Acidicapsa ligni: one gene and its partner. The protein of the gene in region 2 binds, or shares a complex with, the protein of the main gene of each other region. Links are inferred from orthologs where the notes say so. Each region holds a gene or a part of one and is shown on either strand. Other genes may lie near its edges. The genes, in order: OHL19_RS00990 and OHL19_RS11000.

Region 1 (14,304 bases), on a different replicon or contig from region 2:
ATCTGTCCTTGATGAAGCTTGGCCGGGTGAAACCGTGGAACTGGCCTGGGTACACGATCAGTTCGGTCGGGACATGGAGCGACTTCAACGCCTGATACATCTGCTCTCCGCCGATGATCGGTACGTTGAAGTCGTTTATCCCGCCCATGTACAGGGTCGGGGTGTGCATCCGCTTGTCTGCCTCCAATAACGGGTAGCTCAGTTTCAGATACAGATCCCGGGCCTTCCACGGTACGCCCAGCTCGTTGTCGTATTGCAGGACGTATTCATCCGAGCCATAGAACGAGAGCGGGGCAGCGGAACCGGCACCGCTGATCGCGGCCTTGAACCGATCGTCAGAGGCGGTGGTGTAATCCGTCAGGATGCCGCCGTAGCTCCAGCCTCCGATACCCAGCTTGGCCGGATCGGCTACGCCCATCTTCACTACTTCGTCGACCGCTCCAAGCAGATCGATGACTTCCAGATGTCCCCAGTCGGCGAAGATGGCTTTTGCGTAATCCTGCCCACGACCGGAACTGCCGCGATAGTTCACGTTGATTTCGGCATATCCGTGCGCTGCGAACCATTGGCGTTCAAAGGCAAAGCTGTGATCATCCTGGCCGTTTGGTCCGCCGTGAATGAACAGGATCGTCGGCACCTTTTGGCCCGCCTTGTATCCAACCGGCCTGGTCAGGAGCCCGTGGACTTCTGTTCCGTCCTTGCTCTTTGACGTAAAGTCTTCGGTTGGCACCAGTGTCAGTTCAGCCTGGAGCGCATCGTTTTGCCTGCTCAACTGTCGAAGAGAATTGCCTTCCAGCGCGTAGATCTCTCCGAAATGGGTATCGTCTGTATGCCCTACGGCAATGTGTCCGGCGACGCACTCCAGAGAGGTCGTGGTGCCGGACTCGCTCAGGAGGCGATGCACTCCGTCCCCTGCCAGCTCGACCTCTGCCGGATATTCCGAGCGGTCATCGTTGACCAGGTAGAGCAGCTTGCCGTCTGTCAGGAAGCATGGCTGGCTGACGCTGCGGTCGAGCTTCGCGGCGGGATAGCTCACGGCGCCATCTACGGTGACCAGTGCGGGCCTTGCCTGGCTGTAGGCTCCCAATTCAGGCTTGGCGCCCTGGGTGTAGGCGATCGACTTGGAATCCGGTGACCAGGCCAGACGACCGCCATCGGGACCGATCCAGTTGGTGAGCTTTTTGGCGGTCGAGCCGGACTTGGTTGCAACGACAAATACATCGCTATTGTCGGAGCGGTCCGGATCTTCATCGTGATTGCTTACATACGCGATCCAGGCTCCGTTGGGAGACCAGATGGCCTTGCCTTCTTCCACATTTTTATCTGTCGTCAGTTTCTCGAACTTTTTGGTTGAGAGATCGTACAGATACAAGGCCTCTCGCTGATCATTGCCCAGATAGCCTTCAATGTCCTGCTTAAAGTGATAACGGTCGATCACAATCGGCTTTGGTGGGGTCGGCTTGCCTTCTTCGCCATCCGGCTCGGACTTGGGTTCCAAGGTCAGCAGCAGGTGCTTGCTATCGGGAGACCAGGCGTAATCATGCAGCTCCTGCTCGGTGATTCCGGTGAACTGATCGGCCTCGCCGCCCATGCGATTCAACACCCAGACCTGGGTTCCCTTGGCTTTACCTGCGCGGGAGGACAGAAATGAAATGTATTTGCCGTCGGGGCTGAAGGCGGGGCGCGAAGCTGAATCTTTGCCGAACGTCAGTTGCACGGCATTGCTGCCATCCCAGCGAACCATCCAAAGTTCGGAGTGCCCCTTATCCTCTTTGGTATCAATGCGCGAGACGGAATAGAGCAGCAATGTTCCGTCGGGAGAGATGACCGGGCTGCCGACACGCGCAATTCTGGCTAGATCGTCCAGCGAAATAGTCCGCTTGGCCGGTGTGTCAGCAAAGATATTCAAGGGAAGCAACGCAGCAACCAATCCGAAAGCCAGCAGGCCGCGGTAGACGAATCGAGACAACGTAAATTCAGGCATGGCCAGAGATTAGCATCCCTTGCCTGCTTCCTGGAGAGCAATATTTGCGGGGCTTCTGGCTGGCGAAAATGGCGTGAAATGCCATAAAACGCCCTTGCTGCGATAATAAAAGGGAAAGAAAGGTGGTTCTTACGTGCGTTTTGTCCCGTCCCGATTAGCTTTGTTATCGATAGTTTTTGTTTTTGCGATTGCAGTAGGCTGCAAAGCGCAGGAGACGAAAGATGCGAACAGCGTAAAAGATCCTGTATTAGCTCGCAAAATTGAGGTGCTCGTTCGCTCGCAATTCAACGTGCCGCCGGAGTACAACGTGACCTTGGGAGCGCGCAAGGCAGGCACGATCCCTGGCTACGACACTCTGCAAATTACCATCTCTCGCGGAGCACGCACGACGAGCACGGACTTCCTGATTTCTACGGACAATAACTCCCTTGCCCGGCTGGAGACCTTCAGCCTCGCCAATATTCCTGCATCGAATATTCCAGTCGACAAGCGCCCAATTCGCGGTAACCCGGCGGCCAAGGTCACGGTCATCAATTTTGACGATCTGGAATGCCCCTACTGCGCGCGCATGCATCAGGAGCTTTTCCCTCTGACCCTGGAGCGCTACAAGGATAAAGTTCGCTTTATCTACAAGGACGATCCGCTGACCGATTTACACCCCTGGGCCATGCATGCTGCGGTCAACGCCGGCTGCATCGCCGATCAGAATGACAAGGCTTATTGGGGCTACGTGGATTATCTGCACGCTCACGGCCAGGAGGTCACGGGCGAAGATCGCAATCCTCAAAAGAGCTTTGTAGAGCTCGACAAGATCGCGCGCGAGCAGGGGAAAATCTTCTCTCTCGATGCGGCCAAACTGGATGCGTGCCTGCAAAAGCAGGACGAAACAGCGATTCGCGCGTCTATGAAAGAGGCTGAGAGCCTCGGCGTGGACGGTACGCCTTCCCTCTTCGTCGACGGTGAGCACATTAATGGTGCGCTGCCCGCTGAGCAGGTCTGGATGGTGATTGATCGTGCCTTACGCGCAGCCGGGATTGAACCTCCCCCGCCTCCGGCAACTACTCCGACTCCTGCCCCTGGTTTAGGGCAGTAGGAAGATAGCTCCGGGAAATAGAAACCTCCCAGTTTTCTGTAACGGGGGCTGGGGTTTATCCTGATTGCCTGAGGCTGCGCCATCAAATGTTGCCAGCCAGGAGATGTTCGGTTGGCGCAAGCTTTGAAGTTTTCTGTAATTCGCAATGTACCCGTGCTCTTTCTCGCCGCGGGGCTGCTTTCCGTTGGCGTTATCGGCTGCCACCAGGCTCCGTCGCCGGAAGTGATGGCTACTGTCAACGGCAAGCAGATCGTGCAGGCGGATGTCGACCGCCTTTACAAGCAAAGTATGGGGCAAACTCCGCAGGCTCCCTCACCGGAGCAGGCCGCGATAGTGCGCCTCAATATCCTGCGCGGCTTGATCGATGACGAGATCGTACAGCAGCGAGCAGCGAAGCTGAATCTTGTGGCTACGGATGAAGAAGTCAATGCCAAGTTGACTGAATTCAAAGCGCCCTATACGCAGGAAGAGTTTGAGAGCCAGCTCAAGGCAAAGAATCTCACCCTCGAAGAACTGAAGCGCGATATCCGGCGTACGATCACCAAGAGCAAGCTGATCAATAAAGAAATCGAATCCAAGATCAACGTCACGGACTCGGAAATCAGCGACTACTATACGGTGCATAAGGCGGAGTTCAACCTGATTGAGCCGCAATATCGGCTGGCCGAAATTGTCGTTACCAACCAGCCGGCCAAGCAGGTCAGCAACCTCCAAAACAGCAAGGCGATGAACGACGCGGACGCCAAGAAAAAGATACAGATGCTGCGCAATCGTCTCGATAGCGGCGACGACTTTGCCTCTCTGGCAATGAACTACTCAGAGGATCAGTTTGCCAACAATGGCGGGGACGTTGGCCCCGTTTATGAGTCCTCTGTTCGAAGTACTTACCCTGAAGTATTTGCCGCGATAGACAAACTAAAGGCGGGGCAGACAACAGACGTGCTTCCTATCACGCAGGGGGAGGGTTCCAGCCGCAAGACTGTTGGCTATGCCCTTTATATGCTCATACAGAAAAGCCCGGCAGGCCAAAGAGAAATCACGGACCCGCGAACACGACAGACCATTCGCCAGACTCTGCGCGATAGTCATGCGCAGCTACTGCAGAACGCTTATTACGAAATGCTCCACAACGATTCCAAGGTTCACAATTACTATGCTGAGCAGATCCTGAAACAAGGCGCAAGCTAACGACTTAGCTGTGGTTGCGCCTTCGGCTTAAACCGTTTGTGATCGCGACGTATACCTCGTTCAGATTCTTCTGATTGTCTTCTGCTGCATTCTTTTGCTGGGGCCGCCTGCTTCGCTCGTATCCTACAGCCGGTGTCGATTGCGGGTCCTGGCTCCCGCCAGCCCGTTCAGTCCAGTCCGCCCTCCGTACAAGCCACGCTATAGTCTCATGCCGATTCCCTCGCAGGTGAGGGGTCATCGCTTTCGTTCATGATCTATACGTTCATGGGTCTATAGCCCTGGGCAGGAAAACAACGGCAGTACCATTGCTGGTCGTGGTATTGCGTTGACTGTGGGTTATGACTGTGGGTATTTCCGGCCAATATCAATATCTATCTGTAGATCTAGGGCTGGTGATCTAGTGTCTTCGGCCAAATGCAAGAGAGCCTCCCAATCGGGAGGCTCTCTTGATCGATACGTTGATACGTTTGATGAATGCTGCTACTTCATGTTTCCGCTTGAATCCATAACGATGCCGCCGGGGCCCTTGTCCTTCTTTGCTTCGTTTTCCTTACGGGTGCCCATAGCCTTGTGGCTCCAGTCCGTTGCGGAATCGACATCTGCCTTACGGGCTGCTTCATCGCCACAATCTACGTCTGCCTTGCGGCGATAGACGAGATTTAGATATTGCATTGCGTCGTCATAATTGGGGCGATTTTGAACGGCCAGATTGAGGTACTTCAGACCTTCTTCTACGAGCGGGCCATTCTGCTTCTGAATTTCAGAGCAAGTGCTTTTTACCATCGCTTTTACATTGCCCACACCGTCGTCATTCACGCCAGCGGGTAATGCTTTCAGAAGGTTTTCGTGTGCCTGCGTCCAGTCGATAACGCCGACGGTGTAGGCCGCTTCAGGGTCCTTGGGATCAACGGCTAGGACCTTCTTCTGCCAATCCTTAGCTTCGTTGAGGCGCTTGGTGTTGAAGTAAAGGCTGGCTACGCCCTTGAGGCTGTTGATGTCAGTGGGATCATCTGTAAGCACCTGTTGATATGTGTCGATGGCCTGTTGAGCCGTCTTCATATTTTCAGGAGAAGTCAATCCTGGTACGACATTCTGTGAGAGGGCCGTGGCAAGAAATACCTTCGCGGTCGGAAGCTTCGGGTCCAGATTTTCGGCATTTTGAAAAAAGTGAATAGCGGCTTCATACCTTCCGGCCTTGAACGCTTCTACTCCCTTGTTGAGTTGGTCCCGGGCTTTCAGACGGTCGCATCCGGTCATCGAAACCATCATGGCGACCAGGACAGCCGCTAGCACCGGCAGACGTGCGATTCGATTCATGTTCGTATCCTTCTCCTTCGAGTCGTCGCCAGCTTTATCGCGCCTGGTGTCTCCGCGCGGCTGAAGCGGATGGGAGTATCCGTATCCAGACATATGAGCATAATTCCGGTTGACTTGCTTTGCGCATCGTTTTCGGTGCGCAGAGCAAGAAAAAAGCAGCCCTGCCTACTAGGTAAGGGCTACTCTGCTACTGTCCTGCAGCGATCTTGGGGGTGATCAATCCAACGTGATCTACACCGGCAGCATGACCAATATCGATCACATCCGCGACCTGTGCGAAATTCACTTCGTCATCGCCCTTGATAAACATTACACGTTCTGCGCGATTTGAGTAGATCGTTGTCAACCGGGCCAGAAGATCTCCACGGGCGACGTCGTCCTGATTGATCTTGTATGCAACCGTCGAACCATTGGAGTGCAGGACTGACACCACGATGGCGCGATCGTTATCTGGCTGCTGTTTTTGCGGATCTTTAGGCGGCTGGGGAACCAGCGCGTCCAGACCCTTCGGTACGACTGGAACGATGACCATGAAGATGATCAAAAGAACCAACAGTACGTCGATCAGCGGCGTTACGTTAATGTCGGAGGATATTCCTCCAGGACCAGACCCACCTGTCATTGCCATGTCATAAACTCCCTGAATTTGTCCCGGTAGTATCGCGGGTTACTCTGGTGCCCCGGGTGTCTGCCGTTTTTCGGTCAGCAACCCGACAGATTCGACGCCCGCGGTGCGGACATCATCAATCGCGTTCTCAACATCAAGATACTTGGCACGTGCATCGGCACGTACGAAGATCTCCTTGCCGGGCTTATCGGCAAGCTTGTCGCGTACTTTGCCCCCAAGCTCGGAGGGCGCGACCTTGTCCTGCCCAAGATAGACGGTACCGTCGCGGGTCACGGCAACGACAATCGCGTCTTCTTTATCCGCATCTGCCATGGGCTGTGGATTATCTGTCTTTGCCAGATCTACGTTGACCTTATTCTGGAGCATCGGAGTGATGACCATGAAGATGATCAGCAACACGAGCATTACGTCCACCATGGGGGTGACGTTGATGTTCGAGTTAACCTTGGCGCCTTCGTTGCGTACTGAAATGCCCATGTATGTGCTCCACGCCTTTCGATGAAATCTGATCGCTCTTCATCGAGCCGAGTCACGCATCGTCTCTGAGAAACGCCGGCAGGGAAGTGTTTGCTTCCCTGCCTGCAAGAGAATCCCGCTCATGACTTGTATCGGCTCGGCAGTCCGCAGGCGGGTTTAGCGCTTGTGGCTCTGCTTGATGAAGTAGTCAACCAGCTCGCTCGATGAGTTATCCATCTCGACGTCGAAGGCTTCCACGCGTCCGCTGAAGTAGTTGAAGGTCATAACTGCCGGGATAGCCACGAGCAGTCCGAATGCGGTCGTTACCAGGGCTTCTGAAATACCGCCTGCGACTGCACCGATACCCGAAGACTTCTGGGTTGCGATCTGCTGGAAGGCGTTCAAAATACCCATAACCGTACCGAGCAAACCAACGAATGGAGCCGTCGCGCCGATGGTGGCGAGAACGCCCAGACCGCGCTTCAGCTTGGCATGCACGATGGCTTCAGCCCGCTCAAGAGCGCGCTTGGAGCTCTCGATGGTCTCTTCGTTGACTGCGCCGCCAGAGCTCTTGAACTCCTGGAGACCGGCAGTGACAACTTCTGCAAGGTGCGACTTCTTGCTGCGATCGGCGATCTTGATCGCTTCATCGAGCTTGCTGTCTTTCAGAGCGCCAGCGACCTTAGGAGCAAACTCGCGGGACTGCTTGCGGGCTGCTGTGAAGTAAAGGTAACGATCGATCATGACCGCGAGAGACCAGATGGACATGATGAAGAGCACGACTGCGATGCCCTTGGCGAAGTAACCCATGTTGGTCCAGAGACCAACGAGGCTGAAGTCAGGGCCTGCGGCTGCGTCCTGGAACATGGCAAGGCTGATCGGGTGTGAGGCGAGATGTGCAAATTGAGCGAGAATCACTGAATCGTTCCTCCTGGGGGTGCGTTCTATGCTGCGTAAGTAACTACCGAGGGGAATGCGTCCGTTGTCGGTGCACATTCAGGACATTGCGAAGGTGACTTCAGATTAGACGCGAAGTCACCCAGGAAGTGCATCAGCCACCCAGGCTGAAGACAACGTTGACAGTAGTTTCTACCTCAACGGGATCGCCGTTGAGAAGATACGGCTTGTAGCGCCAATTTCTCACGGCATCCATTGCGGCCTGCTGCAACATTGCAGGTCCACTCAGAACGCGTAAATTGATAATCCCACCGGTCTTGGAGATGGACGCCTGAAGGACGACCGTTCCCTGAACGCGGGCTGCCTTTGCAATCGCTGGATAAACGGGCAGAACTTTCTGCATCAGCAATCCGGTAGCGACACCCTGAGAGATGTTGACCTTCTTGGGAGGCTCCTGCTTGACGACTGGCTTCGCAGGACCGGTGCCGAAAACGCTACCAATTACGCCGCCAGCTACGCCGCCTGCTGAGCCTTCCATACCGGCAACTCCAAAGCTCGTGGATGGAGGAGCTTCTTTTTCCTCAACCTGCACAATCTTTTTGGGAATCTTGGTGGGAGCCATCAATTCATTGTTCATCAACTGAGGCTTCACCTGCGGATGCGGAACATCCGGTGGTGGTGGTGGCGGCGGTGGTGGCGGCGGTGGAGGAGCCGTCAGCAACGTAACCAACGAGGCCTTGGGCAGCGCCTCATAATTGATCAAAGGGTATATGATCGCGCCGGCGAGGATTCCTATGTTGATCGCAAATGTGGCGATCACCCAGGGGTTTCTCTTTTTGATCCGGTTGCTGGATTCGAACGTTGAATCTTCAAACATGGCCGACCTCGAATCTCGTATTAGGTTCTCTAAACTTTAGACACCGACGGTTCCAATTTTGTTCCCGGCCACTTCACCGGTTCAATCCCGCGCTGAGATAAGCGTGTTTCACCTATATCAGAACGACCCATTCACTGCAAAACATGCTGCTAAAACAGTGCAAGTTACGAGGCCTGCATATGCGGCAAGTTATGCTTTGCTGCGCTTGGCTGAAGGCAAAACTGCGGCCTTCCCCTTGCTGCCACGCCATCCCTGATAGGCCACGAGCATGGGAGCGGCGACCGCGATAGAGGAATACGTGCCGATCAAAATGCCTACGACCAATGCGAATGAGAAGCCACGCAATACTTCGCCGCCAAACAGATATAACGCGAGCACAGTAAGGAATGTCAATCCGGAAGTGAGCACAGTTCGGCTCAAAGTCTGATTAATGCTACGGTTTACCACGTCTGTGAGGCTCTCACGACGGGACAGGCGCAGGTTCTCGCGAATACGGTCGAAGACAACGATCGTATCGTTCATCGAATAACCGACAAGCGTGAGGATGGCCGCGATGACGGTGAGGCTTACCTCCTTATCGAACAAAGCGAAGAAGCCGACGGTGATGAGCGTGTCGTGAAAGACCGCGACAACAGCAGCCACGCCGTAGATGAGCTCGAATCGGAACCAGAGATAGATGAGCATGCCGATGAGCGAATAGAGCGTCGCCAGGCCAGCCTGCTTCTCCAACTGCTGCCCGACGGTTGGCCCGACGGACTCAACCCTCACGACAGTCGCATGATTGGCGTAGTGGGCCTGCAGCGCGTCCACGATCTGCTTCCGTCCTGAATCCACGGATGCATCGGATTGCTCAGGAAGACTGATCAGCATCTCGCGCTTGTCAGGGGTGTCATAGTTGACGATTTTCGCGTTGACGCCTGCAGCTTCAGTTGCCTTGCGGATCTGGTTTACGTCGGGATCATTCTGAAACTGCACCAGAACCTGCGTGCCGCCGCGGAAGTCGACGCCCAGTGGCACAGGGCTGCCGGTATGCGCCAGATGCAGGCCCATGGAGATCAGGCCGGCCACGCTGAAGATCAATGAAAAGCCGAGGAAATACCACTTCCTCCCCAGCCAGTCGATATTTGCATTGTGAAAGAGTTCCACGATTCCTATACCTTCCCAATCTCTTGGCGGAACGGCAGTTCCAGATTCGCTGCCGCCCCGCTAACTTACCTAACTACCAACTCGCCGAGTCACTAAATCGAGAGCTTTTGACCTGCCAGCTTGTGATTCACATGCGAGTCGAAAATCACGCGTGAAACAAAGACAGCGGTGAACAAATTCGCCAACAGACCGAACGTCAGCGTGACGGCAAATCCCTTTACCGGACCGGTGCCGAACATGAACAGAATCGCTGCCGAAACGATGGTCGTTACGTGCGTATCGACGATCGTGATCCATGCATGAGCAAAGCCCTGATCCACGGCCTGCGCAGGACCTTTGCCCGCGCGCATCTCTTCGCGAATACGCTCGAAGATGAGCACGTTGGAGTCGACACCCATACCGATGGTCAGGATGACTCCGGCGATGCCCGGCAGCGTGAGAGTAGCGTGGCTGTAGCCCATGAATCCGAGCAGGATCACGAGGTTCAGGAAGAGTGCGAGATCCGCATTGATACCCGCGCCTCGATAGTAGATCAGCATGAAGACCATGACGGCCAGCATGCCTGCTACGGCAGCTACAACTCCCTGCTTGATGGAGTCGGAGCCGAGCGAAGCTCCAACGGTACGCGCCTCAAGCTGCGTGATGCTGGCCGGAAGTGCGCCTGTACGCAGGGTGAAGGAAAGCGTCTCGATCTGCTCTTTGCTGAACTGGCCTTCAATCTGGCCGTTGTCCCGAATCGCGCCGTTGATGATGGCTACATTCTTTACACGGCTGCCGAGAACGATCGCCATGTAGGTGTGAATGTGCGTGGAGGTGTAGTCGTAGAAGCGCTCTCCGCCTGCGTTGGTCAGCACGAAGTTCACGCCCTGACGGCCGGTGTCGCTGGAGTCAATCGCACTCGCGTCGCGGAAGTCGCGTCCACCGACGATGGAAACGCGCTTGAGCCGGAAGACGTGATCCTGGGAGTCGGAAGTGATGCCCTGGCTGTCTCCGTGGAGTATCAACTCATCCGGAGGAAGCGATCCGTTCACGCTGGTCAATGCTTCCTGCTCGCTGGCATAGCCCTGCGGATCACCAGTCACTTCATGCACCTCAAGGCGCGAGGTGGACTGAATAATGTCGCTTACGCGGTCCAGGTTGTCGATGCCCGGCAGCTCAACGAGGATCTGGTTTTCGCCCAATCCGTAGCGTTGAATCTCGGGCTCGCTTACGCCTAGTTGGTCTACGCGGTCACGAATGGTGTCGATCGACTGATCAACCGCCTTCGATTCCAGATCGGCCAGTAGAGAAGGCTTCATGGTAAGAGTGAAGCCGTTACCGCCGCTGAGGCTTGCGATGTCGTATTCCACGCCGTAGCGGTCGCTCAGTTCATTGCGAACATCGCTGGACTTGGTTGGGTCGATGCCGGAAACCGTGATGATATGCGGGGAATCCGGATTCGGAACCACCTGCGTGAACGTCAGATGATTCGTCTGCAAATCCTGCTCGATGCGGGCCACGGTATTGTCTGCGTCCGCTCTTACAGCATCCTTCACGTGCACCTGCAACACCAGATGGGCGCCGCCGCGCAGATCGAGCCCCAGATGAATGCGTTGTGTGATCGCACTCGTGATGGCTGCTCCCGTTACACCTTTGGGAATGCCAAAGATGCCGTAAAGGCATACCAACAGGACGCCAAAGATAATTGCAATCTTGCCGTTCAGATTTTTCTTCATGGTTATATCGTCAGTACGCACAATGTCGGCGGCTAATTCAGCCGTCGATTGTAGCTACTTGCTTCCTTCTTCCTGGGTGGTTACGGAAGCTATGGAGCTCTTCACCACCTCAATCTTGATGCCGTCGGGAGCGATGCGCAGGGTCAATGCGTCGTCCTTGATGCTGATAATTGTGCCGCGAATGCCACCTGTCGTGGTGATCCGGTCGCCGGTCTTCAGATCGGACAGCATCTGCGCCCACACCTTCTGCTTTTTCTGCTGCGGGCGAATCATCATCAGATAAACCACGCCAATCATCAGCACTGGCAAAAGGAGAGAGAAACCCGAACCGCCCGGGCCGAAATTAAATCCACCCGCCAACATCGCAAAACTCATCAACACAAAATCCCTTCATCTATCCGGCCGACTGGTTAATGTAACCGGCCTGGCCACAGGAGCGTCCGACCTAAAGGCCCGCTACCTTCGGTAAATTTTTGTCTCCGGGAATGGTCGCCGAGGGTTGTTTTGAACGCGAGTTCCCCGTTCCAGACAATCCCGGCACGTCGGTCACTGCCGATCTGCCAACCCGCAGCAGCAGCCCAACTGCTTTCTGCTTCCTGTTCGACACCGCTTTGCACTTAATGCTGCGCCTTCAGGCTGCCTACAGAAAATGCGCAACCTTCCAGCCATTACAGCATCGCAATCAGTCTAGCAAACCGGTAGGCTCTATAAGACAGGGGCGGAGCGCCCGCTGTCAAAATAGCCCTAATTCCGGGTCAGATTTTGTGCCCGGAGGATTAACTTCCGTCCGCGCCTTGATACATCCCTTATGAATAACTCAATTTTGGCCGGGCGCAGTGCATGAAAAGCCAGGTAATTTTCCCATTTCCAAGGGAAAAGAAGATGCTCTTCCGGCGCAATGTGGCGAATTCTGGAGGCCGCATTCTGTTTCCCTGGTCAACCGCGAGAGATGGAATGCCCTGTTTCTGTTGCAGTTTTCATCGCAGATAGGTTTTCATTGCACTGAGCTGCCTGCGGATTTCAACAGCTTTTATTGTCTTTTGTGCAGATTAAGGCTTGGAGGGCGTCTCGGGAGTCTCGTCTCCATCCTCAACGAGCACTGCCGATCCGCCAACCACATCGAAGCTTACCGCGTCTCGACCGGCGGGGTGAAAGGTTACTTTCAGCGGGTCTCGCTGCCACTCCGGCAGGCCGCAAACGGGCCAGGGGTGATTTGCGGCATCGTATTCGGAGAGTTTTTTTGCGAGTACCGGCTTGCGGATTGAAACCTGGGCGACGATGGCATACAGGCTCTTGCCTGTTGCTGTAATGCCACAGTAAGCCGCGTAGTCGCGAAACCAGGCCATCTGGCTTGCGCCGGGGTCGTAGTCCGGCAGCTTCAGGGCTGTCACATGGCCTGTTACCCGGTCGACGAGCAGCCAGGGGCCACGTTGCCAGACCCAATGCGCGCCTGCCGGTTTGTCTCCGGTGGCGGAGGCAGATGCGGAGGTGGCGGCAGGCTTGGCGTCGCCGGGCAGGTTGTCGTTAATGCGCAGCGCGCGGCGGACGACAAAGCTACGGTCGGTTACATCGTGCGCATCGCCGGTGGTCCATTCACTGATACGACCGTCGATCAGCAACGCGCGCGTTCTTAGAGAACTTTCGTCCGGGCCAGCGCCAGCTGGGTCGCCGGTCTTCGAATACGGCACCTGCTTCACCGAGCTGAGCACCACGGTATGGGGCTTTTTCGGCGGCGCTGCGGCATCCATGTCCGAAGACAAAAACAGGCACGCCGCGAGGAATACCGGCAGCAGTTTCAAAAACAGTTTTGGGAGCATATGTGCACCGATATTACGCGCATTCTGCTCCCAAATAATCGGACTTTTTCTTCGCCTATTGGCGAGCTGATTTTTAGCTCTGCCCTGTCAGGCCTGTGCGGTTTCCACGGCCCGCGCTACACGAAAGGCTGTTCCCTCGCCGAAGTGAGTCGCCAGCACCTGCATGCCTACGGGCAATCCGCTGGAGGTTGCGCCGCAGGGTACGGTTACACCGCAGATTCCTGCGAGGCTTGCCGTGACTGTGTAGATATCCGCCAGGTACATGGCCAGCGGATCGTCGGTCTTTTCACCCAGCTTGAATGCGGCTGTCGGAGCGGTGGGCGTGACAATCGCGTCCACGCCTGCAAATGCGGTCAGGAACTCTTCCGCCAGCAGGCGGCGGACCTGCTGCGCCTTCTTGTAGTACGCGTCGTAATATCCGGCGCTCAACGCGTAAGTGCCGAGCAGAATGCGCCGCTTCACTTCGGGTCCAAAAGCCTCTTCGCGTGACAGCTTGTACATCGATGCGAGGTTGGTGGCCCTGGGCGAGCGATAGCCGTAGCGCACACCGTCAAAGCGAGCCAGGTTGGCGCTGGCTTCGGCGGTGGCTACCAGGTAATAGGTCGGGATTGCATAGCTCGTATGCTTGAGGCTGATCGGTTTGATCTCGCAGCCAGCCGCTCGCAGGGCGTCGATACCAGTCTCGACGGCGGCGCGAACTTCCGGGTCCAGACCTTCGCCGAAATACTCCTGGGGGATGCCGATCTTCAGGCCCTTTACGTCCTTGTCCGACTCCGCCACATAATCGCCGACCGGCAGCCGGGAGCTGGTGGCGTCACTCGCATCATGCCCGGCGATCACGCCGAGAATCTCCGCGGCGTCGCGCACATTGCCCGCGAACGGGCCGACGCGATCCAGCGACGATGCAAACGCGATGAGTCCGTAGCGCGAGACGCGTCCGTAGGTGGGCAGGACGCCGACGACGCCGCAAAAGCTGGCTGGCTGGCGGATCGAGCCGCCGGTGTCTGTGCCCAGGGTGGCGACGGCGAGGTTCGCAGCGACGGCAGCAGCAGATCCGCCGCTCGATCCACCGGGAACGCGGTCGGTATCTACGGGATTGCGCACCGGGCCATAGGCCGAGTTCTCGTTGGACGAGCCCATTGCAAACTCATCGCAGTTGATTTTGCCCAGCAAAACTGCGCCTGCG
Region 2 (14,561 bases):
CACGCGCGGCTCAGGCCACAACGAGAGTGCTGGGTACACCGAGAAACCAGAAGATTACGTGAACTTGATGGAGCGGCTCGCTCGTAAGTTTGAGACTGCAGCCACACTGGTTCCAAAGCCCGTAATCGAAAAGAACGGCACATCGAAGATTGGCATCATCGCATACGGCACTTCGCACTATGCGATTACCGAATCTCTCGACGAAATCAAAAAGAACTACGATCTCGACGTAGACTACCTCCGCGTGAGGGCTTACCCCTTTACCGATGAGGTACACGAGTTTGTAGCTTCGCATGAGCGTATTTATGTAGTCGAACAGAATCGCGATGCGCAATTGGCCAGTCTGCTCAAGCTGGATCTGGCTGCGGAGCAAGTGACAAAGCTGCGCAGCATTCTGCACTTCAACGGACTGCCGATGGATGCGCAGTCGGTGACCGACGAACTAGTCACCAAGGAGGGCCTCTAATCCATGGCAACAGCGACAGCAACATCACCGATCACTCCGGGGCCAAAGGTTAATCGTCTGGGTCTGCCGGTTCTTGAATATCGAGGCGGCAAGACAACTCTCTGTGCAGGCTGCGGGCATAACGCTATCTCCGAGCGCATTATCGATGCCATGTTTGAGATGGGTGTACAGCCAGAGCGCCTTATGAAGCTTTCCGGCATTGGCTGCTCTTCCAAGAGCCCTGCCTACTTCATGAGCCGTTCGCACAGCTTCAACAGTGTGCACGGGCGTATGCCTTCAGTTTCAACTGGAGCTATCCTCGGCAACCACACGATGAAGGCGCTGGGCGTCTCTGGCGACGGAGATACGGCCTCTATCGGCATGGGGCAGTTTGTTCACCTGCTGCGCCGCAATCTCCCGATGATCTACATCATCGAAGACAATGGCGTATATGGTCTCACTAAGGGCCAGTTCTCTGCGACCGCTGATCTCGGCTCCAAGCTGAAGACAGGCGTCATCAATGATCTGCCTCCCATCGACACCTGCTCACTGGCCATCCAACTCGGCGCTACTTTTGTTGGCCGCTCGTTCTCCGGCGATAAGAAGCAGTTGCTGACCATGCTCAAGGCCGCTATCGCGCATAAGGGTACGGTCATGCTGGACGTAATCAGCCCTTGCGTGACCTTCAACGACCACGAGGGTTCTACCAAGAGCTACAAGTTCATGCAGGAGCACGACGAGCCCATCAATGAATTAGGGTTCGTTCCGAGCTTTGAAGATATCGAGGTCGAGTACGATCACGGTACGACGCTTGATGTACGCATGCATGACGGTTCCAGCCTGCGTCTGCGTAAGATCCGCGAGGACTATGATCCAACCGACAAAATCGGTTCAGTCAAGGCTCTCATGGAAGCGCATGAAAAAGGTGAGGTGCTGACCGGTATCTTCTACGTCGACACCCAGAAACCAACCTTCACCGATCAGCTTAACCTGGTCGATCAGCCGTTGAGCTCCCTGCCTGAATCCGTTATCCGGCCTTCAAGAGAAGTACTGGATAAAGTAATGGCCAGCCTGCAGTAGTATTTCTTCACCCAAAAAGAAAAGAGCCTCGCTGAATGCGGGGCTCTTTCTTTGCTTAAATTACAAAATAAAGCTATCGCGTAGCGGGGGTGATGCGTACTCCGAGTGCATTCAGTTTGCTTCGCGCTTGTAGGGCTTCCGGAGTTTGCGGATGCCGCTGAATCAAGGAGCGTAGTTCGTGGACGCCCGCGTCCTTCTGGTTCAGTTGAATCAGAGCAAGACCTTTGCGAAGCTGGGCTGCGGGTGCTTTGCGGTTGCCTGGAAAATTCTCCAGAACAGCATTGTAGGATTTGACTGCGTCCTTATATTTCTGTTGCCGATAAGCGATCTCGCCGACATAGAACTGCGCATCTCCAGCCAGGTCATCCTGCGGATAATAGTGCAGTACATCGCCAAATTCGGAGAAAGCCAGATCGTACTTTGCGGCGTTGTAATCGCGTAGGCCGCTCTGATATGTCTCTTGAAGCGGCGGAGCCTGAGATGCTCCAGCGTCGGGGATGCCGGGATTCGGCGCTCCTCCGCCATCCTGCATCGGCTGCCCGCCCATAGGTTGACCTCCGTTTGGCTGGCCCTGTTGCTGAGGCGGTATGCCACCTGGCATGGTCGCCGTTGTCGCAGTGGATTGCGCCTGTACATTCTGGAGTTGAGACTGAATATCCTGAAGCTGTTTGTCGAGCTTTGCGATACGAGTCTTCATCTCATCGAGGGAGTCATTCAGCGACTGCACCTGGCCGGAGACCGAATCCAGCTTGCCGTTGGTTGATTCATTCTGCGCATTCAGCTTCTGCTGCATCGTGGCGACGGTAGCATTCATCTGATTCACGCTGTCCGTGCTCTGTTCCACCAGGTGCTGCACCAGTCCGAAGCGCGAATCTACGGTGGATTGGAGACGCTGCACCATGTCAAGCAACTGCTGCACCTGAGTCTGCAGCTCAATGATTTCCTTGGAAGCTGCGTGTGCAGGGCGAGGCACAATAAACAGCACCGCAAGAAGCAGAGCCGCAAAGCGATAACGCCAGATACGTCGGTGATCGATTAATTGCATCAGATTCTCACATTCTGTTTGTGAAGGAGATAGCGGCAACCGGATTTGTATCCAGGTTGCCGCGTCGTTCGTTCATTGTAACTATGGAGTGGCCAATTGCGATTTCGTTACCTGTCGATGGAGAAGCCGGCGCGACGATTCTGCTGCCAGCATTCTTCGGTAGATTCGCTGCAGAATGGCTTCTCTTTACCGTAGCTGACAATGCGGAGGCGATCAGCTGCGATACCGGCCTGAACCAATGCCTGCTTGACCGAGTTCGCACGGCTCTGACCCAGAGTCAGGTTGTATTCATTCGAGCCACGTTCATCGCAGTACCCGCCGATTAAGACGTGAATGCGAGAGTTTGTCGCCAGGTATGCGGCGGCCTTCGAAAGAGCGGCCTGGTTCTCCGGGCGTACATCGTAGCTGTCATAGTCGAAGAAAATATCCTGTACGCTGGCTTTGAACTGCTCGTCCGCCGTCATGTTTGACGCCGAGGAATCCTGCGGTACTGCAACAGCCATCTGGGCTGCATTTACCGTGACCCGCGCAGTTGCGTCTGCCGACCCGCCATCGCCGCGCGCGATCAGATGGTAACTGGTCGAGGTAGTTGGAGTGACCGTCTTGACGCCAGAGCTGGGGACGTCGCCAATGCCATCGATAGAGACGTTTGTCGCATCCGTGGCGCGCCATGAAAGCACAACCTGATCGCCAGCGGTGATCGTAGAAGGAGTTGCGGTCAACTGTGCCGTGGGGGGGGGCCCTGAGAGCGGTGGTGCGGCATTGGACGAGGAGGATTTCTTTTTACCACATCCGATCACTGCGAATGTAGCCATGAGCAGGATTAAGGCCGTAGCTGTGCGGTTGAAAGCACGATATTTGGAGTTCAAGTTTTTCTCCTTACAACGAAATTTGTAAATCTGTTTGTCATACAAGGCGCCGATAACCTACTCCGGAACCGAAATTACTTCCAACTCCAGTTTGGCATAGAGTCCTTGCCAGAGTGTGTTAGTTGGTGCTGTTCCGTGCCATCTGCCAGCATAGTCCAGATTTCGACCTGCTTGCCAATCTCGCGTTGAAATACAACATGGCGGCCATCGGGGGACCAGCTGGGAAAGTCATTGCTACCAGCCTCATGCGTCAGTTGCAGCCACCGCTTGGATGCGATATCCATCACATAAATATCCTGTCCGCCGGGAGCGCCGGGGCCGTATTTCCGGTTCCAGGAAAATGCGAGAAACTGCCCGTTCGGCGACCACGAAGGTGAGATGGCATAACCACCATCCGTCATACGCTGAATATTTGTACCATCCGCATCCATAGTGTAAATCTGCGGCAGACCGGTGCGCCCACTGACCCAGGCGATCTGAGAATTGGTCTTCGGATTCCAAGTTGGCGAAACATCCGGACCGCGGATAGAGGTGGCTTTACGCAGATTGCCGCCATTGCTATCCGATATCCATATTTCAGGGTCTCCCGAACGGGATGACGAAAAAGCGATCTTGGATCCATCGCCAGACCATGCAGGCGAAAGATTGCTGCCGCCCGCCACGCCCGCAGGGTAGCTCACCGTCCGCCCGAGGTCCATCGAGAACATGCGGATCGTCCAACCTTCTTTGCCCAATGTCGAAAATGCAAGCCTGCTGTTGTCCGGCGAAATGCGCGGTGATAGAGAGATGCTGCCTTGCTTGGTTACGATGTGCTGATTTTGCCCGTCGTAATCCATCACCCATATTTCCTTGGAGCCGGTACGTGCGCTGACGAAGTAGAGTTTGGTCTCGGCAATGCCGTTCAGACCGCCTCCGAGACGGGCGATAATTTCGTCGGCAAAGCGGTGTGCAATCAAACGGGCATTATCCTGGTTGGCAGTTTCGTTGTATTGCTTGCCCAGGATCTGTGGACTGCCTGGGTTCTTGGCATCGAATACCCAGCCGTAGACGCTCAGGCGGCCATTGGTAGAAGATAGCGCTCCAAATGCGACCATCGACGCGTTAGCCGGATCGGCTGCCCATTGCGGCAGATTGATTTCCTGAGGAGCGCCCGGCGTAACCGGCGGAATCAGGCTCTTTGAAACCATGTCGAAGATGCCAGCATTCGACAGGTCGTTATAAAGTGTCGCGTCAAACGTGGACTTCAGCGATGGCGTCTGCGGATCAGAACCAACAGGTTTGAAATCGGCTGCCGCGATGCGGATACGCTGATCGGTGAGGTTACTGCCAGTCCGAATCCAATCCTGCGCATGCAGTACAGGGAGACTGACTGCAAATGCGAGCAGAGGCAAAAAACAAGAAAATGCTCGGGGAAGCTTGCGAAGGATTGCAGTCATGCGGTTCAGTCCTCTTCCTCAAAAATACAGGGTTACTGCTGCGTTCGACTGGAGCTCAAAAAACAACTTGTTTCGACCGTTGTATCCAGATCACGCGTGAATTTCATAACACTCAGTACTCACAATAATAGGAGACATTGGGCGGTGGATCACTTGGTGGTGAAGGAAGGGGCCCAAAAGTGTCAACTCTCTGTTCTGCTCTAAGACAGGCTCGATCCAGAGTGGGACTACCACTGGATTTATCCAGCTTGGCCTCCATTCCAGTGCCATCGCGGCGAATTACCCAGGTGATATAGGTGCGGGAGCCTACCGGCGTCCGCGGATCAACCTCGCCTCGATAGAGATTCTGCTGCATTTTTCGCTGAATATTCTGGATGTACCACGGGTAGTTAAATCCCCGGCTGCCCGGCGATGCTGTCACGCTGGTTGCTCCCACGGTCGTAGTGCCAGGCTGAGCCGTGCGCTGCATCGCGCTTGAAGACTGCTCGCCATATTGCGCGCGATTGTCCTGCTTGGGCGGTGTTGGCTGGCGCTGTGGAGTCTTGCTGGTAACCACCGGCTTAGGCTCGGGTATTTTGCTGGCTTCCTGCTTTTTTGCCGCTGGCTTTTTAGGAGCCTCGATCTTTGACGGGATGGGGATCGCTTTTTCGTCTACCGTGGGCTGTGCTTTAGGCGCGGGCGGCGCAGGCGCTTCGCTGGGTTTTTCAGTTGCCAGTACATTATCGTTCGGCTTGTGGTCTGCAGGCAGAGGCAGGGCACTGCTGACTAGCTGCACGGCGATCGCACCCTCGGTCGCCCCTCCCCAGGTGTTGTGAGGAAACAGCCCATTCAAAAAACCATAGCCCAGAACAAGTCCCACGAGCAGACCATGGAAAAGCACGGCCTTCACCATCGGCTTGCCGATAGGCTCCCGTAGGAATTCCGGCTCGAGTTGTTCGCTGACCTGCAGCTTCTTGCTCCTGACCTGTTTCTGTTGGTAAAGATCTACTAGTTGGACTTGGTTTCGAGTGGCTGGGTAACGATGCTGATGTTGGTAATGCCAGCCTGTTTAACAGAATCCATGACCGAGGCAAACGCGCCGAAAGGAACGCGCTCATCCGCTCGTAGATAAATCACCTGGTGAGCGGGATCTACGCCGGATTGATGCAGTTGCGTCGCCAATTCGTGGATATTCACCGGCTTATCGCCCAGGAAAACCGTCTGATCCTTGGCTATGGTAACCACCAGGCGTTGTTCGGTGATCTCCTTGACCGTGCGTGTTTTGGGCACAGCAACTTCAATGCCCGACTGCAGCACTGGTGCGGCAAGCATGAAAATAACCAGCAATACCAACACCACATCGACCAGCGGCGTGATGTTGATCTCGGCCAGCGATGTCTGTGTGCGCCCGTTGCTGCCCGTAAAGGCCATTTAGACCTCCCGTTCCATGAGCCGCGGATCTGTCGAGCGAGGGTCTGTCGAACGAGGATCACCTGCCCGCGCTCCCTGGGAAGGAGGTGGCTGGTTCGCGCCGCGCTGTGGAATCTCTTCCAGAGAATTCAGAAGTTCACGCGCAAAGTCATCAATCCCCGACGCAAAAACACGCAGCCGAGCGGCGAACTGGTTGTAAGCGATGCCGGCAGGCACAGCGACGAAGATGCCCGCAGCCGTGGTGATGAGTGCTTCTGAAATTCCAGGCGCGACAGCACGCAGGGTAGCAGAACCGGCGGTCCCCAGGCCGTGAAACGCATCCACAATGCCCATAACGGTGCCGAAGAGGCCGACAAATGTGCTGGTGGAAGCAATAGTCGCCAGCCAGGTCAGTCTCTGTTCAAGCCGAGTAACCGCTTCGCTGCTTGCAGTCTGAGCAGAGCGCTCCAACGTAGCAACATTGCGCGGCGGACCGTAGCCGCCAGTCTGGCGCTTGTAGGCCTCATAAACTTCCTCAAAAACCAATGCAAGCGGGCTCGGCGCGTAGTCACCGGTATTGGCGGCAATTTCCTGAAGGCGCGTAGCTTTGCGGAAGGTCCGGATAAAGCGGCGGCTCTGTTTTGTGGCCTTGGAGAAAGTGCTCATCTTGCCAAAAATCAGCGTCCAGGAATAAACGCTGGCAATCGCCAGCACGAGCAGCACCGCTAGGGCCACCGGTCCGCTGTTGGAGAGCATTTCAACGATCGCGCTGGATCCCTGCGTGGGAGGGGGAGGCGGCGCGTCTGACTGGAGAAAAAGGGCAAGGGCAGCGGCTAAAATCGGCGTGTACCTCGTCTATGAAGCTAGCAGATGAAGTAGCACTACCCCAAGTTGCTAACAAGGTTCCGGTCGCCACTTGTGCCGGTGTTCTGAGCGAATAGCAGGGCTGCCGCATGGTATGCTGCGCACGGAATCCTGCATTTTTCGCCAACTGGTATGACGTCCTTACACTTCAGGCCAAATGCAGGAGAATGGTTTAACGATGCTCGTCGAACTGCGCGCTGAAAATTATGCTGTCATTGATCACGCCATAGCCGTCTTCGGCCCGGGGCTAAATTTACTCACCGGTGAAACTGGCGCTGGCAAATCGATCCTGGTTGACGCGCTTGCCCTGCTCATGGGCGGTAAAGCCTCAGCCGAAGTAGTCCGCCATGGCGCTGATAAGGCCGTGGTCTCCTGCGTTTTCGAGGCAACGGCGACAGCAGATTCGATTCTAGAAGAAAATGGCATCGACGGGAGCGGATCGGAAATCATTCTACGCCGGGAGATTCTGGTTACAGGCAAAGGCCGCGTCTTTGTAAATAACCAGCCCGCAACGGTCGCGGTACTTAAGTTACTTGCTCCTGAACTCGCACTGGTTCACGCGCAGAGTGAAACTCTGAGCAGCTTCGACCAGGTACAGCAGCGAATTCTTCTGGACCGGTTCGCCAGCCTTGAATCGACAACCGTCTCCGAAGCCTACACGCGCTGGCGCGGGGCAGCCGCAAAATTAGCTGAGCTCGAACAGGGCGAACAAGACCGCCTTCGAATGGTCGATCTTTGGAGCTATCAGAAAAAAGAGATCGAAGCAGCTCAGCTCGCCGCAGGCGAAGACCTGCAGTTAGAGACCGAAAAGCGCGTACTGGCCAATGCCGAAAAACTTTATGCAGCAGCCATGGGCGCATTCGACCAGCTTTACGAGGGCAATACCTCTGCCGAGTCGTCTCTGCGTAACGCTCTGCGAAGCGTAGAAGAGCTCGCCCGCTACGATGCCAAATTTACCGATGCGGTGCAACAACTTACCTCTGCCCGCGCCATCGTGGACGACCTTAGCGATACCCTGCGGGATTATGCCGAGAAAATTAACGCATCCCCTGACCGGCTGGCTGAAATCGAAGATCGTTTGGTTGTTCTCGACAGGCTCAAGCGCAAGTACGGCAGCACCATCGACGAAGTAATCGCTTTTGGAGCAGAAGTCGCCGCAAAGCTCGCCGAGGTTGAGGATAGAGACGAAATTCTAAAGCAGCTTCGGACAGACCTGACAGATGCACGCGCAAAGTACGTGACGGCAGCGCAGGCCTTGAGTGGATTGCGTTCGGCAGCAGCAGGGAAGTTGGCGCGCCTTGCCGAGAAGCAGATCAACGACCTGGCCATGAAGGTTCAATTCACCGTGACCATCGCCCCGCAGTCAGACGAATCAGCATGGGCTTCTCATGGCTGGGATTCCGTGGAGTATCGCATTGCCACTAATCCCGGCGAGCCACTTAAGCTATTGCATGAGATCGCATCGGGCGGCGAAATGAGCCGCGTCATGTTGGCGCTCAAAGTTACTGTCGAAGAGGGAACCGGCAAGCCTGCCGCAACACGCTCCAGCAAGCCAGTCGCACCCAGAACACTGGTTTTCGATGAAATCGATATCGGCATCGGTGGTCGCGCCGCAGAGGCTGTAGGGCAGAAACTCAAGACACTCAGCCAGGCCCAGCAAGTGCTGTGCGTCACCCATCTTCCGCAAATTGCAGCGTTCGCAGATCAACACTTCCTGCTTGAAAAGCGCGAAGATCACGGCCGCACCAAGACCCAGGTTCGTTTGCTGGATGACCGTATGCGGGTCGAAGAAGTTGCCCGTATGCTCAGTGGCGCAGTAGTTACTGAGGCCAGCCAGCGGCACGCCAGTCAGATGATTGAAGCCAGCCGCTGACCGTCAGTATCCCGCCGATCGCAACCTGTTCCCGCTCAACCGCTTAGAACGACCATTGGCTGCTTGAATTCCCCTATTACATTTCCCTGATGGGAAGGGGAGTCACTAATTGGTATACTCAGAGAGTGACACTCTTAGCTCAGGAATCTCTTCCCAACGTTGGCCGCGCGGATAGCAGCGCGGCTCAAAAACGCGTTCTGTTGCTCAAGCCTCGTGGATTTTGCGCTGGCGTAGTTCGTGCGATTGACATTGTCAAAATTGCGCTCGAAACATTCGGCGCGCCAATCTACGTCCGCCGCGAAATCGTCCACAACCGATTTGTGGTCAACGAGTTGGCAGAAAAGGGCGCAATCTTCGTCAACGAAATTGAAGAAGTGCCAGCCGGCCAGCGTGTGATCTACAGTGCGCACGGTGTCTCCCCTGCAGTCCGCGAAGCCAGTAAAGCACGCGGTCTTAAGGTGATTGATGCCACCTGCCCACTCGTGACCAAGGTTCACGTCGAAGCCGTCAAGTTCGCCAAGCAGGGCTACTCGCTCGTGCTCGTCGGTCATCGCGATCACGATGAGATCGAAGGCACCCTGGGCGAAGCTCCTGAAGCGACGCAGGTTGTTTCCAACGTCGAAGAGGTTGAAGCGCTGGTCGTGGTCGATCCTGATCGTGTCGCCTATCTGACGCAGACCACGCTTTCTCTCGACGAGGCGCGCGATATTATTCACGCCCTTAAGGTAAAGTTCCCAAACATTGTAGGGCCGCATACGCAGGACATCTGCTACGCCACTGAGAATCGTCAGGTTGCCGTGCGCAACGTTGCCCCCGGAGCGAATCTGGTGTTGGTTGTTGGTTCGACCAACAGCTCGAACTCAAATCGCCTGGTCGAAGTTTCTAACAACCTCGGCACTCAGGCGTATCTCATTGATAACTCCGCAGCAATTGATCCCAAGTGGCTGGAGGGCGTGAATTCCGTTGCCGTGACAGCCGGAGCCTCCGCACCGGAAGTTCTAGTCGAGGATGTGATCAATTATTTGCAACAAAACGGGTATTCCAGCGTCGAAGAAGTTGAAGTTATGCCGGAAAATGTGCGCTTCGGTTTGCCGCCTGAGATCATCCAAGCTATCGGTGGCGCGAACGGCGCCCAGTCGATTCCAGTCCGCTAGAACTCTCCGCATTCGGGGACACTTGTAGAGCCAGACGAAACTGAGACGCATGAGTAAATTTGAAGCCAACGTAAAGCCCGCTGCACCACGGTTTGGCCGCATCGACGCGGACATCTCTCAGGTGGACGCAGCGGTGGCTCGTTCGTGCGATTACATCTTCTCGGAGCAGCATCCCGACGGCTACTGGTCTGCTGAACTCGAAGCAGATTCGATGCTTGAGGCTGACTATATTTTCCTGCATACGCTGCTTGAAAGCGGTGATCCAGGCAAAATGAAACGTGCGTTGACTGAGATTTTGCGTTATCAGAACGCCGATGGAAGCTGGAGCATCTATCCCGGCGCGCCCGGAAATATCTCGCTTGCAGTGAAGTGCTACTTCGCCTGCAAGCTGATGGGGATGTCTGCGGACAATCCTATCCTTGTTCGTGCCCGAGAGTGGATTCTGGCCAGCGGTGGTGTAGTCGAGTGCAACACCTTTACCAAGATCTACCTCTGCGCACTTGGCCAATACGACTACGACGCTGTTCCTGCTATCCCGCCGGAAATTGTTCTTGCGCCGAACTGGTTCTACTTCAATATCTACGAGATCTCTTCCTGGTCCCGAGCAATCCTGGTTCCACTCTCGATCATTTACGCCAAAAAGCCCTTCAAAAAGATTGCAGCAGAGCAGGGAATTGATGAGCTTTTTGTCGGTGGTCGCGAGAATGCCAATCTGCGTCTGCGCATGGATCGCAAGAAGCTTGTTAGTTGGCGCAATTTCTTCCTCATCGCCGATCGGGCTTTTCATTGGGTAGAGGCTGTTTACATCCGTCCCTTACGCAAGCTGGCCCTGCGTAAGGCAGAAAAGTGGATGCTCGAACGCCTCGAAATGTCAGACGGCCTGGGTGCTATCTATCCCGCCATGCTGAACGCGATTGTGGCACTGCGTTGCCTGGGCTACTCCGATGACGATCCTCAGGTTATTCGCGCCCGCGATGAGTTTGAAAAGCTTGGCATCGAGGACGCGGGTATTCCGGATTACTCTGAGCCAACCTTCCGTATGCAGCCCTGTATGTCTCCGGTATGGGATACCGCGTATGCAGTCTTCGTTCTAGGGGAAGCTGGGGTGCCATCCACAGATGCGCGCATGCTCAAGGCCGCCGACTGGATGCTCTCCAAAGAAGTCCGTCACAAGGGCGACTGGTCGGTTAAAGTCCCCAATGCGGAGCCGGGTGGCTGGTACTTCGAATTTAATAACGAGTTCTATCCCGATACCGATGACACGGCTCAAGTGCTGTTGGCGTTGAACAAGGTTGAGAATCCGCGTGAGCGTTATCAGTACGATGTTTCGCAACGTGCTATCAACTGGCTCTTTGCCATGCAATGCAAAAACGGCGGCTGGGCCAGCTTTGATAAAGACAACACCAAGATGATCTTCCAGTACATCCCATTCGCTGATCACAACGCGATGCTGGACCCACCGACCGTAGATATTACCGGGCGCATTCTTGAAATGCTGGCTACGTACGGCTTTTCGCGTGAAGACAAGCGTGTCGAAAAGGCGATCCAGTTCATCTTCTCCGAACAGGAATCCGACGGCAGTTGGTTTGGCCGCTGGGGTGTGAACTACATCTACGGGACATTCCTGGTTCTGCGCGGATTGGACGCGATGGGTATCGACAATCATGAACCCCAGATCCAGCAAGCCGCCGAGTGGATTCGCATGATTCAGAATTCCGATGGTGGATGGGGCGAAAGCTGCAATAGCTACGATGATCCAATTACGCGTGGCATCGGGCCAAGTACCCCGTCGCAAACTGCCTGGGCAATTCTGGGCTTATTAGCGGCTGGTGACAATCGTAGTGACTCGGTAGCCAAGGGCATCCGCTGGTTGTTGGAACGCCAGCAGGCGGATGGTTCCTGGGACGAATCCACCGGCGAAGGTGCGACCCATCAGGCGCTCTATACCGGAACAGGTTTTCCGCGAGTCTTCTACCTTGCTTATCACATGTATCGCAACTTCTTCCCGCTACTGGCAATGACGACCTACAAGCGGGCAATGGAAAGCGCCGCTTAATCATTGTTGGCTTAAGCTGGTTTGCACGATCGCCCTAAGGGCACAGGAGGTTTGAACGATGGCTGTACCAATTTCACAGATGTGGACCGTAGCAAGCTATATCCTCAAAAAGAGGCTGAGCGGCCAGAAGAAGTACCCGCTCGTGCTGATGCTCGAGCCACTCTTCCGCTGCAATCTGGCGTGCGCTGGATGTGGCAAGGTGCAGTATCCGCCACACATTCTCAAGAAGCAGTTAAGCCCCGAAGAGTGCTTCCATGCAGTCGAAGAATGCGGCGTCCCCATGGTCTCGCTACCTGGCGGCGAGCCGCTGCTGCACCCGCAGATCGTCGAGATCGTCAACGGCCTGGTCGAGCGTAAGAAGTACATTTATCTCTGCACCAACGCGCTCGAACTCAAGAAGCGTCTGCACGAGTTCACGCCTTCGAAGTACCTGACTTTCTCGGTTCATCTCGACGGCCAGCGTGAGCACCACGATATGTCCGTCTGCCGCGAAGGTGGTTACGACATCGCCGTCGAAGGCATCAAGGAAGCAGTGAAGCGTGGTTTCCGCGTCACTACTAACGCCACCTTCTTCGACGGCACCGATCCAAACAGCGTCCGCAGCTTCTTTGACGAAGTAATGTCCATGGGCGTTGAAGGCATCGTACTTTCGCCGGGATACAGCTACGAAAAGGCTCCGGATCAGCAGCACTTCCTCGGTCGCGCCAAAACTCGCCGTCTCTTCCGCGCCATTTTGTCCAACCGCAAGAAGTCGTGGAAGTTCAACATGTCGCCGCTCTTCCTCGAATTCCTGATGGGCAAGCGTAACTACGAGTGCACCGCATGGGGTTCGCCCGCGTATAACATCTTCGGATGGCAGAAGCCCTGCTACCTGCTCCAGGATGGCTACACCGACACCTTCCAGGAACTGCTCGATACGACTAACTGGGATGAATATGGCACCGCCAGCGGCAACCCCAAGTGCGCTAACTGCATGGTAAGTTGCGGTTATGAACCGACTGCCGTAAACGCAGGCTTTGGTTCGTTGAGTGGATTTTTCGCGATGGCCAAGGCTGCAATTTTCTCCAGCTACAAAGACCAGGGTGCTCTCGATCTGCTCAACAATCACACCACCTTCACGGCAGAGCGTAGCCACCTCGTTAAGATCGAGGGCGTCTCGCTCACGCCGCAAGTGGCCCAGCTTGAGGAGACACGCGCATGAGCCAACCCGTGCACGCTGCAACTCCTGTGAACGTCGATGAACTTGAAGTAGTAGACGGCCGTGCTTACGAAAACCTCGAAGGCTGGATCCCAGAATTAGCCAACGAAGCCGATCTGCAGAATGCGCTTGAAAAGGCATTCGATTATCGCGGGGATATCTCGCTGACGTTCAAGAATGGCGAAACGGTTGAGGCTTACATTTTCAATCGTCAATCGGGTAAGTCGCTGGCGGATTCGTACGTGCAATATTTCGCTTCGAATGCGCTCGAAAAACGGAAAGCAAGTTACGCTGAAATCGCCAGGATCGAGTTCACCGGCAAAGACCGTGCAGCAGGCAAACATTGGGAAGCCTGGCTCAAGAAATATGCCGAAAAGAAGGCAGCCGGCGAAACCAATATCGCCCTGCATCCAGAGGCTCTGGACTAACTTATAATTCAGTCGCGTTCTACTATACGCAAAGCTAATCATGAAAGTTTTTCTAACAGGCGCGACCGGGTTTGTGGGCCATCATGTGGCCCGCGAACTCGCCGCTCAGGGCGCTACGCTTCGGTTGCTCGTACGCAAAAGTAGCAATCTCGCCAATCTCGAAGGCATCATCGGCGAGACGTATACTGGCGATCTCTCCGATCCAGAATCGATCAAGCCCGCACTCGCCGACTGCGATGCGGTAATGCACGTGGCCGCCGATTATCGCCTGTGGATACCCGATCCCAAATCGATGTACCGCGCCAATGTGGATGGTACCCGCGAGCTACTTCGACTTGCCCGAGAAGCTGGCGTACGCCGCGTTGTCTATACGTCGAGTGTGGCGACTATGGGTTTTCGTGCCGATGGCCTGATCATCAATGAAGACACGCCTGTATCGCTTTCCTCAATGGTCGGTCATTACAAGCGCTCCAAGTTTCTTGCCGAGCAGGAAGCGATCGCAGCAGCCCGTGCTGGCCAGCAAGTGATGATCCTGAATCCGACCACGCCCGTAGGATCAAATGACAGCAAGCCTACGCCGACAGGGCGCATCTTCGTGGATTTTCTCAACCACAAGTTTCCAGCCTACGTCGATACCGGCCTGAATCTTGTCGATGTCTCTGAAGTGGCTAAAACCCATGTGGCCGCGCTTGAGGTTGGTCGCCCGGGCGAGCGTTATATTCTC

What was found.
Region 1: the proteins of OHL19_RS11000 (region 2) and OHL19_RS00990 are in contact, whole or in part, in a cryo-EM structure (PDB 9DDO), measured with the Escherichia coli proteins. The link is inferred for Acidicapsa ligni from one-to-one orthologs.

The regions. Positions count from the first base shown.
Region 1 is NZ_JAGSYG010000001.1:240,734-255,037, forward strand. What follows is about bases 6,580-9,301. They hold OHL19_RS00990 (energy transducer TonB), read right to left. Parts: upstream 8,441-9,301; coding sequence 7,718-8,440; downstream 6,580-7,717. Other genes in these bases: OHL19_RS00980 (ExbD/TolR family protein), read right to left, coding at 6,580-6,687; OHL19_RS00985 (MotA/TolQ/ExbB proton channel family protein), read right to left, coding at 6,844-7,584; secF (protein translocase subunit SecF), read right to left, coding at 8,630-9,301. Outside these bases: OHL19_RS00955 (S9 family peptidase), read right to left, coding at 1-1,984; OHL19_RS00960 (DsbA family protein), read left to right, coding at 2,118-3,077; OHL19_RS00965 (SurA N-terminal domain-containing protein), read left to right, coding at 3,189-4,265; OHL19_RS00970 (tetratricopeptide repeat protein), read right to left, coding at 4,746-5,582; OHL19_RS00975 (ExbD/TolR family protein), read right to left, coding at 5,770-6,210; more of OHL19_RS00980, read right to left, coding at 6,250-6,579; more of secF, read right to left, coding at 9,302-9,586; protein translocase subunit SecD, read right to left, coding at 9,679-11,301; preprotein translocase subunit YajC, read right to left, coding at 11,356-11,676; OHL19_RS01010 (hypothetical protein), read right to left, coding at 12,351-13,118; Asp-tRNA(Asn)/Glu-tRNA(Gln) amidotransferase subunit GatA, read right to left, coding at 13,206-14,304. UniProt on the Escherichia coli protein: Interacts with outer membrane receptor proteins that carry out high-affinity binding and energy dependent uptake into the periplasmic space of specific substrates such as cobalamin, and various iron compounds (such as iron dicitrate, enterochelin, aerobactin, etc.).
Region 2 is NZ_JAGSYG010000003.1:118,554-133,114, forward strand. What follows is about bases 4,575-7,553. They hold OHL19_RS11000 (ExbD/TolR family protein), read right to left. Parts: upstream 6,286-7,553; coding sequence 5,863-6,285; downstream 4,575-5,862. Other genes in these bases: tolB (Tol-Pal system beta propeller repeat protein TolB), read right to left, coding at 4,575-4,875; OHL19_RS10995 (TonB C-terminal domain-containing protein), read right to left, coding at 4,988-5,755; OHL19_RS11005 (MotA/TolQ/ExbB proton channel family protein), read right to left, coding at 6,286-7,020; recN (DNA repair protein RecN), read left to right, coding at 7,307-7,553. Outside these bases: OHL19_RS10970 (2-oxoacid:acceptor oxidoreductase subunit alpha), read left to right, coding at 1-466; OHL19_RS10975 (2-oxoacid:ferredoxin oxidoreductase subunit beta), read left to right, coding at 470-1,525; OHL19_RS10980 (tetratricopeptide repeat protein), read right to left, coding at 1,599-2,570; peptidoglycan-associated lipoprotein Pal, read right to left, coding at 2,678-3,439; more of tolB, read right to left, coding at 3,514-4,574; more of recN, read left to right, coding at 7,554-9,001; OHL19_RS11015 (4-hydroxy-3-methylbut-2-enyl diphosphate reductase), read left to right, coding at 9,127-10,155; shc (squalene--hopene cyclase), read left to right, coding at 10,205-12,211; adenosyl-hopene transferase HpnH, read left to right, coding at 12,270-13,412; OHL19_RS11030 (hypothetical protein), read left to right, coding at 13,409-13,837; hpnA (hopanoid-associated sugar epimerase), read left to right, coding at 13,878-14,561. UniProt on the Escherichia coli protein: Involved in the TonB-dependent energy-dependent transport of various receptor-bound substrates.